Regions from separate parts of the Mesorhizobium sp. ORM8.1 genome, predicted to be linked through region 1. Evidence: predicted binding sites of a transcription regulator. Region 1 holds the regulator's gene; the other holds the start of a gene.

Region 1 (8,990 bases):
CTTCGAGATAAGGCAAGGTGGCGACGAAGATATCGAACAGCGCATGATCGTCCATCTTGCGCATGTGGACGCCATTCAGCGCGTCGAGCTTGGCGAAGTCGAAGCGCGCCGCGCCCTTATTGACGTCGCCGATATCGAACCAGGCGATCATGTCCTTGATCGACATCACCTCGTCGTCGCCATGGCTCCAGCCGAGCCGGGCCAGATAGTTGAGCAGCGCCTCGGGCAGGTAACCCATGGCGCGGTAAGCTTCGACGCCGAGCGCGCCATGCCGCTTCGACAGTTTGGCGCCATCTGCGCCGTGGATCAGCGGGATGTGCGACATCGACGGCACGTCCCAGCCCATAGCGTTGTAGATCACGGTCTGGCGCGCGGCATTGGTCAGATGGTCGTCGCCGCGGATGATGTGGGTGACGCCCATGTCGTGGTCGTCGACGACGACGGCATGCATATAGGTCGGGACACCGTCCGAACGCAGGATGATGAAATCGTCGAGATCCTTGTTGGGGAAGCGAACCTCGCCCTGCACGCGGTCGTCAACCACGGTCTCGCCCTCGGTCGGCGCCTTGATGCGGATGGCGCCTTTCACCCCGGCCGGCGCCTCGGACGGATCGCGATCGCGCCACGCGCCATTGTAGCGCGGCGGCAGGCTCTTGGCGCGTGCCGCCTCGCGCATCGCCTCGAGCTCGGCGGGCGTCTCATAGGCGTAATAGGCCTTGCCCAGGCGCACGAGCTCCTCGGCCACCTCGCGATGGCGCGGCGCGCGCTCGAACTGCGAGACGGCCTCGCCGTCCCAGGAAAGTCCGAGCCACGTGAGCCCGTCGAGGATCGCAGCCGTTGCCGCCTCCGTGGAGCGCTCACGATCGGTGTCCTCGATGCGCAGCAGCATCGTGCCGCCGGTATGCTTGGCATAGAGCCAGTTGAACAGCGCCGTGCGCGCGCCGCCGATATGCAGATAGCCTGTCGGCGAGGGGGCAAAGCGGGTGACGACCTTGTCGGACATGGAACTCTCGAAGCGGCGCTGAAAACAGGCATTTTTCGCGCGGACTTTCGCGCGATGCGGGTTCATGTAGCATAGGCGGTCTTGGGCGCAAGGGGCAGACCCGATGGCTGGACGTGGCCGGGGCGAGGGAGAGGGCGAGGGGACGGCAGTTGGCGTTAGCGAGCGCCTGCTGTTTGCCGACGTCAGCGCCGCCGAAGCGGCGCCGGTTTTACTCCCGGCGCCTCCACCTACCCCGACTGAAATCTTACCGCAAAACCGCGACGCGCCACGCAAGGTTTTGCCGGCATCGATCATCACGCTGCGCAAGCAGCTTCGCCGTTTTTCGCTTCCGGCATTGCGGCAAGGCGTCGGCACTGCCGCGACCACGGAACTCGATCGCGGCATCGGCTTCCTGCTGGTGCCGGTGTTCCTGGCCGCCGGCGTCATCTATTACTTCTCGCTCAGCACCGAGCCCGATCTCTACAGGCCGCTTGCGACGGTGGCCTTGATGGCCGTGTGCGCGGTCGGTTTCCGTTCCTGGCCGAGAACGCATCTCATCTTCATGGCCACGCTGTTCTGCGCCCTGGGCTTTCTGGCCGCCAAGGTCGAGACATGGCGCGCGGCAACGCCGATGCTCGGCTCCGAAATCCAGACCCGGCTGACCGGCCGCCTGGTCATCGCCGAGCCGACGGCCAATGGCCGCGTCAGGCTGACCATCGACGTCATGTCGACCGAGCATCCGACGCTGCGCTACGTGCCGGACCGCGTCAGGTTGTCTGCGCGTCGGATCCCGCCTGATATGCGAGCAGGATCGATCTTGACCGGCTACGCCAAGCTCTTGCCACCGACAGGGCCGGTGCGGCCGGACAGCTACGACTTTTCCTTCGACAGCTATTTTACCGGCATCGGCGGCAGCGGATTTTTCCTGGGCGATCCAAAATTGGTTTCAGCAACAGCCGAAGCGCCGTTTGGCGCCGGCATCGCCCTGGCCATCGAGAACGCGCGGGAAGGGATTGCCGACCACATCCGGAGCAATATCGGCGGCTCAGAAGGCGAGATCGCCGCCGCGTTGATTGTCGGCGTGCGCGCCGGCATTCCCGAAGAGATCAACGAGTCCATGCGGCGCACCGGCATCTATCACATCATCTCGATCTCGGGCCTGCACATGGCGCTGGTCGCCGGCACGATCATGGTGCTCTTGCGCGGCGCCTTCGCGCTGTTTCCGGATTTTTCGTCACGCCGGCCCGTCAAGAAATACGCCGCGGCAATAGCGCTGCTCTCGATCGCCGCATACCTCGTCATTTCCGGCATCGTGGTCGCGGCCGAGCGTAGCTTCATCATGCTGGCGGTGATGCTGGTTGCGGTGCTCTTCGACCGCGCGGCGCTGACCATGCGCAATCTGGCGATCTCGGCGATCGCCGTCATCCTGGTGTCGCCGCACGAGGTGGTCGGCCCGAGCTTCCAGATGTCGTTTGCCGCAACCGCGGCGCTCGTCGGCGTCTATGCCGGCTGGGCGGACTACCGCGCCGGCAAAATACGGGCGCCGCCGGCAAAGCTTTCATTCCTGGGTTTCTGGTCGAGAAAACTGGCTGTTGGTGTCGGCGGCGCGGCGATGACATCGCTGATCGCCGGCAGTGCGACGGTGTTGTTTGCCATCTGGCACTTCCAGCGCGTATCGCCGCTCAGCGTGGTTGCGAACCTCGCGGTCATGCCGATCGTCTCGCTGATCGTGATGCCGTTTGCGGTGCTCAGCGCATTGGCCATGCCCTTCGGTCTCGACGGTCCATTCCTCTATGTGATGGGCAAGGGCCTGACGGCGATGGTGGCGATTTCGGCGTGGCTTTCCGAGCGCTCGCCGGTCGACGCCGTCGGCTTGATCTCGATCCAGTCGGTGCTGTTGGCGACCATCGCGCTTGTCATCGCCACCATGGCGACCACCTGGCTCAGGTTCGCGGCCGTGCCTTTCGCGCTCGCCGCCTTGTTGGCGATTCCGCACGTCCGCACGCCTGACCTTCTCATTTCGGAGGACGCGCATCTGGTAGCGATGCCGATCGGTGGCGGCGAGCTTGCCATCAACCGTGAACGCTCCAACGAATTCACCACCGACAATTGGAAGCGAGCACTGCAGGCCGGGGCAATCGTGCCGCCGGAGATGTTCGCCAAAGGCGCGTTGGACGTCGCCGATCCAGTCGATTTGCCACCGGGCTCGCCCTTCTACTGCACTGGCGACCTGTGCATCGGCAGGCATCCGTCCGGCGCGATCGTGGCGCTCGCCGAGACACGCGACAGCGCCCGCCCAGCCTGCGGCTTCGCCGACCTTATCGTCATCAACGACGCCACCGCCTACAATCCTTGCTGGGATCCGCGCATTCTCGTCGTCACCAAGCGACAGCTCGCGCGTGACGGCAGCGCGGCCGTCTTCTTCGACACGCAGTCGGCAACGGCGCGGCCAGTCATTCGCTACGCCGTCGAGCAGCCGTACCGGCCCTGGCACGAGCAGCGGAAATACACCCGCGAGGCGAGGGGCTACCGCCGTACAAAAAGCCGGAGAGGACGGATGCGAAGCCCGCCCAACCGGCTCAGTAGCGCCTGATCAGTCCGACCAGCTTGCCCTGCACCTTGACGCGGTCAGGCCCGAAGATGCGCGTCTCATAGGCCGGGTTGGCGGCTTCGAGCGCGATCGAGGCGCCTTTGCGGCGGAAGCGCTTGAGCGTCGCTTCCTCGTCGTCGACCAGCGCCACCACGATCTCGCCCGGGCTCGCCGTATCGGCGTTGCGGATGATGACGGTGTCGCCATCGAAGATGCCGGCCTCGATCATCGAATCGCCCTTGACCTCGAGCGCGTAATGCTCGCCGCCCATGATCATGTCCGGCGGCACCGAGATCGAATGCGTCCGGTGCTGGATGGCGTCGATCGGTACACCGGCGGCGATACGGCCCATCACAGGGATCGACACGGCCGAGATCGCATCGTCGTCATTGCTGGGCGACGGCGCGCGCGACGATGCAGCAGGCTTGATCTGCCGGCCGAGATTGCCTTGACCCTGGCCACCCTGGATGACGCTTGGCGAAAACTTCCTCGCGGCATTGAGGCCGGGCGCGATCGAATCGGGCAGCCGCAGCACTTCAAGCGCGCGCGCCCGGTTGGGCAGCCGGCGAATGAAGCCGCGTTCTTCCAGCGCCGTGATCAGCCGATGGATGCCGGACTTCGATGCAAGGTCGAGCGCTTCCTTCATTTCGTCGAAGGACGGAGGAATGCCGCTCTCCTTCAGACGTTCGTGGATGAACATCAGGAGTTCATGTTGTTTGCGCGTCAGCATCGGCGACCCCCACGGGTTCTGAAACCAGAATCAGAAAAACAAACCCAGAACAAACACTATCTGTTCCAGTTGTGTTCCGCAACCGTTTAAAGTTTAGTGAATTTGTTAGGACAGTCGAAACCATGTTGCGCCCGCTTGGGCGCCGCCGCGACGGCCGGCTGAGCCTTAGGTCTTGATTCCGTTCCATTTTACAACCCCATCGTTCATAAGAGATAGGGCATCAGCATCGCGGATGCGCAGGGCGGGATGAGCTCTGCACCCCAGTTTACATGCGGCACCGTGAACGAAACGAACTCAAAATGCCAACTTTGGCAATGCTGCGGTCTATCGCTGGCATCGATGGACCAGCGGACAAGGACAAAAGGGTCTTGCCGGATCGTGGACGGCGGTGAGACAAACCGCGCATGGCTGGCCGGCGGCGTCATGCGCTGCGTCGGGTCCAAACGGGAGGCGATTGCACTATGACGGGAATTCCTGATCTGGCGTCTGTCGAGGCGATGGACGCCGCCGATCCGTTGCGCGCCATGCGCGATCGCTTCGTGCTGCCGGAGGGGGTCATTTATCTCGACGGCAATTCGCTGGGCGCTGCTTCACCCGATGTCTTCACCGAGATCGAGAACGCCGCCAGGCGTGAATGGGCGCAGGATCTGATCCGCGCCTGGAACACCGCCGGCTGGTTCGACATGCCGGTCGAATTGGGCGACCAGCTCGGGCGCTTGATCGGCGCGGCACCTGGCCAGACCGTCGTCTGCGATACGACTTCGATCAACATCTACAAGGTTTTGCATGCAGCGCTGGCGATGCGGCCTGAACGGTCGGTCATTGTTGCCGAGGGCGACAGCTTTCCAACCGACCTCTACATGGCGGAAGGCGCGGCCTCGACACGCCCCGGCACGGTGCTGCGGCTGGAAGGCGTCGACGCCCCGACGATCGAGGAACTGATCGACAGCCAAGTTGCGGTCATCCTGGTCAACCACGTCAACTACAAGTCCGGACGGTTGCGCGACATGGCGGCCCTGACGCGCAAGGCCCACCAGGCTGGTGCGTTGATCGTCTGGGATCTCTGTCACACCGCCGGTGCGCTGCCGGTGGACCTCGATGGCTCGAATGCCGATTTCGCCATCGGCTGCACGTACAAATACCTCAATGGCGGGCCGGGCGCGCCGGCCTTCATCTATGCCGCGAACCGTCACCATCGCGAGGTCCATCAACCGCTCAACGGCTGGTGGGGTCATGCAAGGCCTTTCGCGTTCGAGCAGGGCTATGCCGCCGGTACGGGCATCCGCCGGTTCCTGTGCGGAACGCAGCCGGTGCTGTCGATGCGGGCGCTGAAAGGCGCGCTCAATCTCTGGGACGAGGTCGACATGAACGCCGTGCGCGATAAGAGCGTCGCATTGACGGATCTGTTCATCCGGTTGGTCGAAGCCAAATGCGGCGCCTACGGCCTCGAGCTGGAAAGCCCGCGCGACGGCGCCCAACGCGGCAGCCAGGTTTCGTTCGCCCATCCGCATGGCTACCAGGTCATGCGCGCCTTGATCGAACGTGGCGTGATCGGCGATTTCCGCGCGCCGTCCACCATTCGCTTCGGCTTCACGCCGCTCTATGTCGGCTATCGCGATGTCTGGGACGCGGTCGAGGTGCTGGAAGACATCCTGGGCACCGGCGCCTGGCAGGACGCGCGCTTTGCGGTGAAAACCGCCGTCACCTGAAGCGGTCCGCTCAACGAGCCTTCTCGGAGCGCAGGCGAAAACGCTGGATCTTGCCGGTCTGGGTCTTGGGCAAGGCCGCGATGAACTTGACGGAGCGCGGGTATTTGTATGGCGCGATCGTTGCCTTGACATGATCCTGCAGGCGTTTGACGGTCGCGGCGTCCGGCGCCACGCCGGTTGCCAGCACGACATGCGCCTCGACAATCTGGCCGCGTTCGGCGTCCTCGGCGCCGATGACGGCGCATTCCGTGACGTCGGGGTGCGACAGAAGTGCTGCTTCGACCTCGGGTCCGGCAATGTTGTAGCCGGCGCTGACGATCATGTCGTCGGAGCGGGCGGCGAAGTGGAAGAAGCCGTCCTCGTCGTGGACGAAGGTGTCGCCGGTCAGGTTCCAGCCGTCGCGGACATAGTCTGCCTGGCGGCTATCGGCCATATAGCGGCAGCCTGTCGGGCCACGCACCGCGAGCCTGCCAATCGTGCCGCGCGGCAATTCGCGCATCGCGTCGTCTACGATGCGCGCCTCATAGCCGCCCACCGGCTTGCCGGTCGAAGCCGGCTTCCTATCGTCGAAGCGGTTGGAGATGAAAATGTGCAACATCTCGGTCGCCCCGATGCCGTCGAGGATCGGCTTGCCGGTCTTGCGCGTCCATTCTTCGAAGACAGGAGCGGGCAGCGTCTCGCCAGCCGAAACCGCGACGCGCAGCGACGACAAATCGGCTCCTTCGTCCATGGCTTTCAACATGGCGCGGTAGGCGGTCGGTGCGGTGAAGGAGATGGTTGCCCTGTAGGTCTCGATGATGTGGATCATGTTGGGCGGCGTCGCCTGCTCCAGCAGCGTCGCCGCCGCGCCGAAGCGCAGCGGGAAAATGGCGAGCCCGCCGAGGCCAAAGGTGAAGGCCAGCGGCGGCGAACCGACAAATATGTCGTCGGGCGTCACCTGGAGAACCTCGCGGGCATAGGCGTCGGCGATGATCAACAGGTCGCGATGAAAATGCATGGTCGCCTTGGGCACGCCCGTTGTCCCCGAGGTGAAGCCGAGAAGCGCTACGTCGTCGCGTCCGGTGTCGACGGCCGTGAAGGTGACGGACTTGTCGAGGGCGGCGCGGTCGAGTTCCGCATCGTGGTTGGCGGTGCCGTCGAAGCCGATGACCTGTTTGAGGAAGGCGCTGTCCTTGGCGCAGGCGGTCATATCGTCCATCAGCCGCGTATCGCAAAGCGCGATGCCGATTTCCGCCTTGTCGACGATCTTGGCAAGTTCGCCGGCGCGCAGCATCGGCATGGTGTTGACGACCACGGCACCAACCTTGGTGGCGGCCAGCCAGCAGGCGACCATGGCGGGGTTGTTCGCTGAACGGATCAGCACCCGGTTGCCGGGCTTGACGCCATAATTTTCGACCAGCGCATGGGCCAGCCTGTTCGTCCAGTCGGACAGTTCCTTGTAGGTGCGGCGGCGGCCGTTGCCGATCAACGCGGTACGATCGCCGAAGCCCAGTTGGACCAGCCGGTCGGTCAGTTCGACGCCGGCATTGAGGCGTTCGGGATAGTCGAAGCCGTCGAGAAGGAAGTCCGGCCATTGGTGCGGCGGCGGCAGGTGATCGCGCGTGAAAGTATCGGTGTGCGCCGAAGGTCCGAGCATGCTGCCGCTATCCTTCCTGCTTGCAAGGCGGTCGATGTTGCGGTCCGCGTCTGTCCAGCAACGCCACCCATGCGGCGAGGGAATGCAGGCTCCGGCCCGTGCAGCAGACCTCCCATTGTCGGCTGTTCGTCACGCAGGATTGCACCAGCAGAAATTTGTTTCAAGCCTAAAATGTTTTGCTCCGAAGCATTGACGTTGTGGTCGCTGCTCGCCATTGCTGAGGGAAAGCTGCGTGTCTTGGGAGGGGCCGGTGGTCGAGCATCGCATCGCGGATTGGGACGATGCCTACACCAATGGGGCGAACATCGCAGGCGGCGACCGCTGGCCGGCGGCCTGGGATGGCCCGGCACAGGCGTTTCGCGAGAAGCTCCTTGGGGAGGGCAGGGCACGGCTCGACATCGTCTACGGCCAGGCGCCGCGCAATCGGCTTGATCTCTTTCTCCCCAGCGCCACGCCAAAGGGCCTCGTGGTGTTCATCCATGGCGGCTACTGGATGGAGTCGGGCAAGGACTCCTGGTCGCATCTCGCCAACGGGGCCGTCAGCCGCGATTTTGCCGTCGCCATGCCCTCCTACACCCAATGTCCCGAGATCAGGATCAGCGGCATCGTCGATGAAATGGCGGTCGCGGTTCGCACTGCGGCGGCGATGGTCGAGGGTCCGCTGATGCTGACCGGACATTCAGCCGGCGGCCATCTCGCCTGCCGCATGATCACCACGACCACGCCGCTGTCGCCCGATGTGACGCGGCGCATACGCAACGTCGTTTCGATTTCAGGCCTGCACGATCTTCGCCCGCTCATGCGCACGCAGATGAATGCGACACTGGCGATCGACGAGCAGGAAGCGCTGAGAGAAAGCCCGGCGCTGCTGCGGCCTCTGCCAGGAGCGCGCGTTGCGTGCTGGGTCGGCGGCGGCGAGCGTTCCGAGTTCCTGCGCCAAAGCGCTTTGCTCGCCAACATCTGGACCGGACTTGGCGCCGCCACGAGCTTGGTGGTCGAGCCCGACCGGCATCATTTCAATATCGTGGATGGTCTCGTGGACCTCGACCATCCAATGACGCGAACATTGGTCGACGAGTAAGGGGCTCAGCGCAGCATCAGCACGTTGCATGCGGCGCCGGCTTGCGCGGCGGGCGCGAAGGGTTCGCGCACGATCAGGCCGTTGGCGTCGGCCAACATCCGCAGCATCGAGGAATCCTGGATGCCGAAGGGCGTCGCCACCAGTTGGCCGGCATCCTCGCGCACCACCGCGCGCACATAATCCTGCCGGAGATCATTCGCCTGCATAGCGCTGCCCAGCTTCGCGGTGCGCAAGTCTTGGCTGTTGTCGCGGCCGCCGAGCC
Region 2 (8,990 bases), 2.7 Mb from region 1:
CCTCATCGCTCGGATTCTCGGCTTGCGGAATGAACCTGATCGTCTCGGCGATGTCGCGGCGGGCGACGGTCCCGATGACGCGCCGCCGTTGCTCATCTCTTTCTGCCTCGCCGTGTTCGAGGACGGGATGGAGCACCAGGCCATCCATTACGGGCTGGATCACGCGCTCGTAAAGCTGGGCCAGGTTCACCTGAAATATCCGACGGACTTGCTCACCCAGGACCATCATGGCGTTCGCCACCTTCGGGACCAAGGAGACCGGTGAGATTCAACGATTCGCTGGCGTTCCCAATGTCCACAGCCTTGACTCTTCTACGCGCAGGCATGTCCCATATCTGTCCCGCAATTCGAGGAAGATAAATTTCATATGAGCCCCTACTCAGACGTCGCGTTCGGGGCCGTTGCCGGCCTGGCGGGTTTCGGCTGGGATTTGCGATAACTTGCCATTCTGCAGGCGACCTCATCGGGGTCATTCGCCGCCAGATTCGAGAACCAAAATAGCGGCCCCCGTCAACGTCAGGCTTGGCCAACTTCTCTTGAAAACTCCTTGGGGCGGAGCGTCTCTCACGGGGGATGCGCGACTTATCAAGCCCAGCCCTTTTTCGATTTGAGCTCCGACGCCTTTGAACCTGCTTTGTGGGCTACTGCGGAAGGGCCAAGCCAAGGTCTGAGTATATCGGCCCGAGTTCCTCATCGGTCAGTAAACCGGGCGAGGTGGCGATGCTCGGAAAATTGCCCACCACGAAGTAGAGCAATAAGATCGAGGGCAAGGCGAATACGGTTTGGTCCTCTCGCCGGCCCTTAATGCGCTCCATGATGAAATCCTTGGTGTTCAGCCAAAGGAGGATGTCTTCGATTGAGCTCTCGCCGGCCAGTGGGAGGTACGCGTCGATCAGCTCACCGTCGAGAGTGGTGACAGTCGCGTCCACGCCGATCTTGTCTCGGTAGTATACGGACAAGGCGTCGATCAGTGCCTTGACGCTCTTGACCGATGCGTCGATGAGGTTGCCGACTTGGCGGAAGTAGTCGTCGGTCGCTTCGATCAGCGCCATCGCCTTTGCCGCAGCCCGCATCATCTCAGGCGTCGATTTTACGCTCGGCTTGTAGATTGTGTCATGGGTGACTTCGCTGAAGGCATGCTGCAGCAGCGTGCGGACCTGGATCTCGCACGGAATGTCCAGCGGCATAGGGACGCCCTCGAAGACGATCCCCGCTTTTGCCCGAACCACGTAGTGGACCGACTGGTACCCAAACTCCCAAGGCTTGCGGGCTCGCTCCTCAGCGAAGTCCCGCGCCTTTTCCCAGAACCAGTATCTGTCGCCGAATTCGGTGATCGCCTTCTCGACGATGGGTATTTCGTCGGAAGTGAGCACGACGAAGCGGATGCCCACCTTGTCCTCGATGTCGTCATACGGGCTTGCGTAGCCCTTGCCGCGATAGAGTGCCTTCTGGATAAGTGACTTGCTCTCCTTCAGCCTATGCTTAACCGGAAGGCGCAAGAACAAGTCCGGCGCCTCCACTTGGGTTGAGAGCCCGTCGATGACCGTGTGGATGATGAACCTGCCCCACGCATCGTAGTACTGCTGCTCCGCCTCCCAGCGCCGCAGGATCTCGAACTCGGTCGTCATAACTGTTCGGTGACTGGCCTGCGGACCGTGATCCTGGTCCAGCTTGCAGCCTCGCCTTCGGAGATATCGCCTGGCGGCACATCCTCGATTGTCACGGTGCCATTCCGTATCGCGTCCGGGGACGCCGAGAACTCAATGTCTGGACCGAACTTGTACTTCCGGCGCCGCAGCCTACCACCCATCTCGCTGATGTCCCGAACCACGGCTCTATTGATCGGGAATTTCTTGGCTTCGAGAAACTTGTTGAACGGGTCGCGCAATTCGGGTGGTAGATACGTATCGCCGAACTGTTGCGAGGTGAACGTGGGTGCCTGATCTACCTTGACGAAGGCGAACAGCGCGTCGCCCAGGTCCCTTTGGAGATCTCGGTCATTTACCAATGTTCGAACGAATTCCTTCGTGAGGTCGAAGAACTTGGCGGTTTCGTATTTCCCGCTCTCAGGAAACGCGCAGCCAAGAAAGCCATCGTAGAAATATACGGCCGCGTTCTCTCGGCGGGCGGCGGTGATATTGCTGTCGAATACAAAGCATCGCCAACTTGTGCTCGCCGTGACGCCGACATCTTCGGAGATGAACATAGCAAGCTTGTAAAGCCTCGTGGCTGGCGTCAGGAAGATGTTCTCGAGGAATTCGGTCACGACTTTTGCCGCAGCCAGTCGGCGTTGAAAGCCGGACTGCATCTCCGCTTTAATTACCCCTACGAAGGGCTTTCCGTCGCCACCGACTTTTCCATCGAAGACTAGAAGCATTCCCCCGGGGATCCCTCGTGATTTCTGTGCGTCAGCGAGGGCATCGGCCATGTGATTGGAGATGTTAGGAAAATCGGTGTCGGTTGCGAGAACAAGACGTCGAGCCGTTCCAACTACGCTCGCGTCATCGGTCTTTACTATCTGCATCTCTATGCTCTTGGACTGTGCGGAGAGCGCGTCGGTGATACGCATCCCAAAATGACTGAGAGCCTTGGCATCTAATATTTCGAGCTCCTTGCCGTAGGATGGCGGCACTACATTGGGCCCGTCTTTCCTCTGGAATACCTCGTGCATAACGACTCGGCCGATAGAAAGATTCTCTACAAGCAAAACTCAATCCCCACTTCGAAAATATTGGAGAATGTTATTCTGAGCGGGTTAAGGAAGGATAATCAGAACAAAGCAAGAACACAAGGGTCCCTTCGCACGAAGAGTGACCGGTGGAATCGTGGGCACGGGTACGCCACTCGGCGCTGAACTGCGGGGTGACGCCCGTCGAGCCCGTACTCCATCGTGAGGCCTCGGACGTCTCATTTGGAGGAAATCGTTCTGTCTCATTCAAACTCCCATCTTGCGCACAATAAGGCCGTGGCGTGGAGGTCATCCGTACGCATCGAGGCGGCAGTGGAACTTAGGGATCGGGGTGTTAAAGCGATTACTGGTGCCTGTGGTTTCATGGCTTTTTTTCAGGAGGATGTCGAAGCTGCGGTCGAAATCCCGGTGTTCTTGTCCAGCCTGATGCAGATTCCTTTCATCCACGCTCTGTGCGGCGGCAGCGTCGGTCTCATCACCGCGAATGCCTCGCGCCTGACGCCGCGACATTTCGAGGCCTGCAAAGTGCCTTCCACCGTTCCGCTTGCCATTGCCGGAATGGAAGATCGCACGGAGTTTCGCGAGGCCATCCTCGAAGAGCGTGGAACGCTCGATTCCGCCGCTATCGAACGGGAAGTGACGGAGGTTGCGCGCGCTCTGGTGGAGCAGAACGCGGATGTCCGTTCGATCCTGCTTGAATGCAGCGACCTGCCACCCTATGCCCATGCGATACAGGCGGCCACCGGCAGGCCGGTTTTCGATTTCATCACGATGATCGATTACGTCCAGCAAAGCACGGCGCGCAAGCCGTACTTCGGCGGTATGTAGGCGGCAGTCGATCCGGCCTTGGTGCCATCGTCGTCGTTTGAACTTCGAGTGCGCGGAGCGGATCAAACCCAGCGACGTTTCCGACAGCGAAACGGCTTGGTTGTCCACCACACTGGCGGCTGCATCTGAACAAAGGCAGGCCGGGGCAGCCTTGCTAGCGGTGAGTTTGACCAATATCTACATGCGGAATCCGCGAACCAGGCGGCACACGCGTCTCAGCAGCTTGGCGCCGCCATTCCTTTGCGACACCCGCCTGGACGGGGCGCTGCGCGCATGCCGTCCCGCGCCACACACCGACCGGATCGAGCTCAGACTGAGGGGTTTCAGGCAGGGTGGAGAACCTTCCGCCGTGCTTCCCCGCCGAAAACTGGCCTTCTGGCTTCGCACAACTTTACATTCGCCTACAACACCCGAAAATGGGGCCGATAGTTTCGCCCAGTCGCGCAGATGCCGCAAAGACAAGGGCGGCATTGCTGCCGCCCTTGGGGATTGGTGAGAGGCGCAGGCCTCAGAAACCCATACCGCCCATGCCGCCGCCCATGCCGCCCATGCCACCGCCGCCCATGCCGCCAGGCATGCCGCCGCCGCCAGCCGACTCCTTCTTCGGAGCCTCCGCGATCATGGCTTCGGTGGTGACGAGCAGGCCGGCGACCGAGGCCGCGTCCTGGAGAGCCGTGCGCACGACCTTGACCGGGTCGACGATGCCCATGGCGATCATGTCGCCATAGTCGCCGGTCTGGGCGTTGTAGCCGAACGTCGCGCCCTTGTTCTCAAGGATCTTGCCGGCAACGATCGAGGCTTCCGCACCGGCGTTCGAGGCGATCTGGCGGGCCGGAGCCTGCAGCGCACGACGCACGATGTTGATGCCGGCGGCCTGGTCGGCATTGGCGCCGGCCGCCTTGATGTTGGCCGAAGCGCGCAGCAGGGCCACGCCACCGCCAGCAACGATGCCTTCTTCCACGGCCGCGCGGGTCGCGTTGAGGGCGTCATCGACGCGGTCCTTCTTTTCCTTGACTTCGACTTCCGTCGCACCGCCGACGCGGATCACGGCAACGCCGCCGGCGAGCTTCGCCAGACGTTCCTGCAGCTTCTCCTTGTCGTAGTCCGAAGTGGTCTCCTCGATCTGCTGCTTGATCTGGGCAACGCGGCCCTGGATCTCGGCCTTCTTGCCGGCGCCGTCGACGATGGTGGTGTTCTCCTTGGAGATCGACACCTTCTTGGCGCGGCCGAGCATGTTGAGGCCGACGTTCTCGAGCTTGATGCCGAGGTCTTCCGAGATGACCTGGCCACCGGTGAGGATGGCGATGTCTTCCAGCATGGCCTTGCGGCGATCGCCGAAGCCCGGAGCCTTGACGGCGGCGATCTTCAGGCCGCCACGCAGCTTGTTGACGACGAGCGTGGCCAGGGCCTCGCCTTCGACGTCTTCCGAGATGATGAGCAGCGGCTTGGAGGTCTGCACGACGGCTTCGAGAACCGGCAGCATCGCCTGCAGGTTGGAGAGCTTCTTCTCGTGGAGCAGGATGTAGACGTCCTCGAGTTCGGCAACCATCTTGTCGGCGTTGGTGACAAAGTAGGGCGAGAGGTAGCCGCGGTCGAACTGCATGCCTTCGACGACTTCCAGCTCGGTCTCGGCGGTCTTGGCTTCTTCAACCGTGATGACGCCTTCGTTGCCGACCTTCTGCATCGCTTCGGCGATCATCTTGCCGACCGACTCGTCGCCATTACCCGCAATCGTGCCGACCTGGGCGACTTCCTCCGAGGTCTTGATCTTCTTGGCAGCATTGCCGAGCGCCGCGACGACTTCGGTCACGGCCAGATCGATGCCGCGCTTCAGGTCCATCGGGTTCATGCCGGCGGCAACCGCCTTGTGGCCTTCCTGGACGATCGACTGCGCCAGAACGGTCGCGGTCGTGGTGCCGTCGCCGGCGATGTCGTTGGTCTTCGAAGCGACTTCGCGGACCATCTGCGCGCCCATGTTCTCGAACTTGTCTTCAAGCTCGATTTCCTTGGCGACGGTGACGCCGTCCTTGGTGATGCGCGGGGCGCCGAACGACTTGTCGATGACGACGTTGCGGCCCTTGGGGCCGAGCGTGACCTTCACCGCGTCGGCGAGGATGTTGACACCGCGCAGCATGCGCTCGCGGGCATCACGGGAGAATTTTACGTCTTTGGCAGCCATTTTTTAGCTCCTGGCAGGGGCTTGGGGTAAGCCCGAAATTCAGTTGACGGTGAGGCCTGATATCAGCCGATGATGCCCATGATGTCGGATTCCTTCATGATCAGAAGGTCTTCGCCATTGAGCTTGACTTCGGTGCCCGACCACTTGCCGAACAGGATGCGGTCGCCGGCCTTGACGTCCAGCGGGACCAGCTTGCCAGCTTCGTCGCGAGCGCCGGAGCCGACGGCGATGATCTCGCCTTCCTGCGGCTTTTCCTTTGCCGTATCCGGGATGATGATCCCGCCGGCGGTCTTGGATTCGGATTCGACCCGGCGAACGACCACGCGGTCATGAAGCGGCCGGAAATTCGACTGTGCCATGTTTTTTCCTCGATGAGAGCGGTGAGAAACACCGTCCGGCCACGCCGGACAAACTGCAAAGCCCGGCTTTGCCGGACCCGTTGTTAGCACTCACCACGAGTGAGTGCTAACAACGGGAGGATTAAGGGGTAAGCCGGAGATAGTCAAGGCGAAATAGGGCAGGCGAACGAGCAAAAGTTTCATCAAGCTCTCAGGCAAGGCGACCACGGCACGTGAGGCGAAGCTGGCACCAACCGGCCGGAGATACCAAGGAAAACAAGCGCGCCTGACTAAGCGCTGCAAGGTCAGCCGAGCCGGTGCAGAAGCAGGCGACGGCCAATTGGCGGACGCCGATCTCGAAATGCGCGACAGCCGCCTCGGCACACACGATCGCCGCGGGCAGCACGCCGGCCGCCTGCCCGGCAGTGCCGGCGCCCATACGGATGGCCTTCGCCACGTCGACACCGTTGCGAATGCCGCCCGAAGCGATCAGCTTCACTGTTGGCAGCGCCCGACGTGCTGCCTGGACGCTGGCCAGGGTCGGAATTCCCCAATCCGCGAACGCCATCGCTACTGCACGTCGGCGCGATCGCGGCCGCGCTCGCCCTCCACCGCGGCCCAACCGGTGCCGCCGGCGCCGGCGGCATCGATCACCGCCACGGCCGCATCGACGAGCGCAGAGGCTAGTGGTCGAGCCTGACCAGTTTTCTCAACGCGTAAATCTGGCCGGCCGGAACGACCGGCGGGAATTATCGGAAGAGCAGACGGACCGTTTGCGAAAATCATGGTTCAATTCCTTGGTCGGTGGGAGCGAAACCCGGCCAGTAGTGGCCGTCAGGCGTCGGCCGCTTGCCGAAGATGGCCTGACCGACGCGCACGACAGTGGCGCCTTCCTCGATGGCTTCCTCGAAGTCTCCGGTCATGCCCATGGAGAGCCCGGTCAGCGCGGCGTTGTGCTTCACGGCTTCGTCCCGCAGCCGGCGCAGCAGAATGAAGCAAGGCCGCACCTTGGCCATGTCGGAGGAAAACAGCGCAAGTGTCATTAACCCGCATGGCCGGAGACGGGGAAGCTGATCGAGCCTCTCCACGAAGGGCAGCACTGCGTTCGGATGGAGGCCGAACTTGCTGTCCTCGCCAGACGTGTTGACCTGCACATAGACGTCGAGGAAGCGATCTTCGCGCTCCAGCCGCGTGTTCAGAAGGTCGGCGAGCTGGAGGCTGTCGAGCGCATGAAACTCACGCGCGAAGCGGGTCAGATATTTGGCCTTGTTGGTCTGCAGATGTCCGACGATGCTCCAGTCGATGGCGAGATCGTGAAGCGCCTCGCACTTTGACATTGCCTCCTGGATTTTGTTTTCGCCGAAGGTGCTGATGCCGACCTCGAAGGCGTATCGCAGGATTTGGGTCGGCACCGTCTTGGTGATCGGCAGCAAACGCACGGAGGCTCGGTCGCGCCCGGCCCGTGCGCAAGCAAGCGTGATGCGCTCTTCAACCGACGCCAGATTGGTGCGGAAGCGGGTAAGGGGATTAGGCCCGAAGCGTTCGACGTCCTCGGGCGAAAGCGGCGGATTGTTCGTGCCCATTGTGATCTGCCCATCCGCCGATTGAAACAGTTGAACACTCCTGCTGACTTCGCCATTTGGCATTCTCAGCAGTGCGACAAGTTTCGACAATTTATGTTCGCCTACCATTCCCAGCGGCTTTGGAGTGCTAAGAGCCTGTGAATTTCTTTGAAGAATCCGTTGCAACGCCTGCACGCTGCGCGGAGGCTGATCAGGCAGCGAGACTTGCGAACTGCTTGGGCCAGGAGGCATTCGGATTGAAGGCGTATCTCGCTTGTGGTTTGCTCAAATTCAGGACGCAGGGGTTGCTGCCGCTTGACTTACATTTTGTCGGCCAGCCGACTACGGCTGTCGCCGCATCACCGCACCTGCGCACAGGTGCGCTTCGCGAGGAAGTCCATTCGGGAACAAACCCACTCGCAGTGCTGGTAGTCGGCAAGCGGTTTTGTCGCTGCCGGCGTAGGTTGGGGACAGATTGTCTAAATAGTCCTGCGGAGCCGAGGGCCGACTTCCTCGAACCCGTTCCGTAAGTAGAAATCGAGCGTGCGTTTCCATTTTGGTTGCGCGGGTGCTCCAACCTCAAGTCGCTTCCAACCACGAGCGCGGCCTTCCTGCAAGCCGACCTCGAGCAGACAAGGGGCAATCCCTTTGGAGCGCATCTCGGGTCGAACATACAGCTCCGAAATCTGGCCGAACTTGCCTCCTGCATAGATCGCCGTGCACTCATTCAGTACGATTATGCCGGCCGGCTCGCCACCTTCACTTGCGATCACAGCGACCGCGCCAGCGTTGGCAAGCACTGTCGCCGCGCTTTGTTTGACGAAGTCGGGCGTGGGCGCTTTCCCGCCAGAGAGTTCATCGAGTAGCGCGTGAATGAAACGGGCGACCGTCTCTGCGTCCAATGAGCTGGCCCGTCGAGTAGATACGGAAGGCATGGTTTCTCCTTCTCCTAGGGGTCGGCGTCCCGATTCCTGCTGCCAATCGCAAGGTGCGCTGGCAAAAAATGGAACTGGGAATCCGCATGACGGAGGCTGCTCTCCTGTATGGCAAGCCATCTTGGGAATTGCAAAACCGTCGCACGCTCGTCCAAGCCAGGAATCCCTTACACCATCTGACCGCACTCGAAGCAAGATTCTGGTTAGCTGCTAGCGAGGACCGAGCTTGCGGACCCCGACAGACCCCATGGTCAGCGTCGGGCGATTTCCCCAATCAGCCGAACATATTCGCCTTCCGGTTGCCCATATGTGCCAGCTGCTTGGGCAACGAGGCCATGGCGGTCTCGAATGACGATTTCACCTCGTCGCGAACGGATAAGGCCGCGCCCCTCGAGCAGTTGGAGCCCGACGGTAACTCCCGGCCGCCTCACGCCGAGCATAACAGACAGAAACTCGTGG

Evidence for each region. Region 1 encodes LexA, which represses DNA repair genes until DNA is damaged. Its sites were predicted from a motif close to TGTTCNNNNTGTGTTCNG; they were not measured.
Region 2: the regulator LexA is predicted to act here: its motif matches at 2,771-2,788, upstream of ACVDG8_RS13545 (nucleoid-associated protein).

What each region holds. Positions count from the first base shown of each region.
Region 1 is NZ_CM132600.1:7,338,672-7,347,661, forward strand. Features, by position in the region: gene gltX (glutamate--tRNA ligase) at 1-1,003, opposite strand, end outside; partial or broken gene ACVDG8_RS36595 (ComEC/Rec2 family competence protein) at 1,107-3,568, shown strand; gene lexA (transcriptional repressor LexA) at 3,562-4,302, opposite strand; gene kynU (kynureninase) at 4,764-6,011, shown strand; gene ACVDG8_RS36610 (AMP-binding protein) at 6,022-7,647, opposite strand; gene ACVDG8_RS36615 (alpha/beta hydrolase) at 7,898-8,728, shown strand; gene ACVDG8_RS36620 (molybdopterin molybdotransferase MoeA) at 8,734-8,990, opposite strand, start outside.
Region 2 is NZ_CM132600.1:2,647,329-2,656,318, reverse strand. Features, by position in the region: gene ACVDG8_RS13555 (hypothetical protein) at 1-229, opposite strand, end outside; gene ACVDG8_RS13550 (GTP pyrophosphokinase) at 642-1,628, opposite strand; gene ACVDG8_RS13545 (nucleoid-associated protein) at 1,625-2,707, opposite strand; gene ACVDG8_RS13540 (aspartate/glutamate racemase family protein) at 2,912-3,517, shown strand; gene groL (chaperonin GroEL) at 4,026-5,696, opposite strand; gene groES (co-chaperone GroES) at 5,759-6,055, opposite strand; partial or broken gene ACVDG8_RS13525 (alpha-hydroxy-acid oxidizing protein) at 6,246-6,739, opposite strand; gene ACVDG8_RS13520 (YggS family pyridoxal phosphate-dependent enzyme) at 6,817-7,617, opposite strand; gene ACVDG8_RS13515 (GNAT family N-acetyltransferase) at 8,076-8,498, opposite strand; gene ACVDG8_RS13510 (Crp/Fnr family transcriptional regulator) at 8,783-8,990, opposite strand, start outside.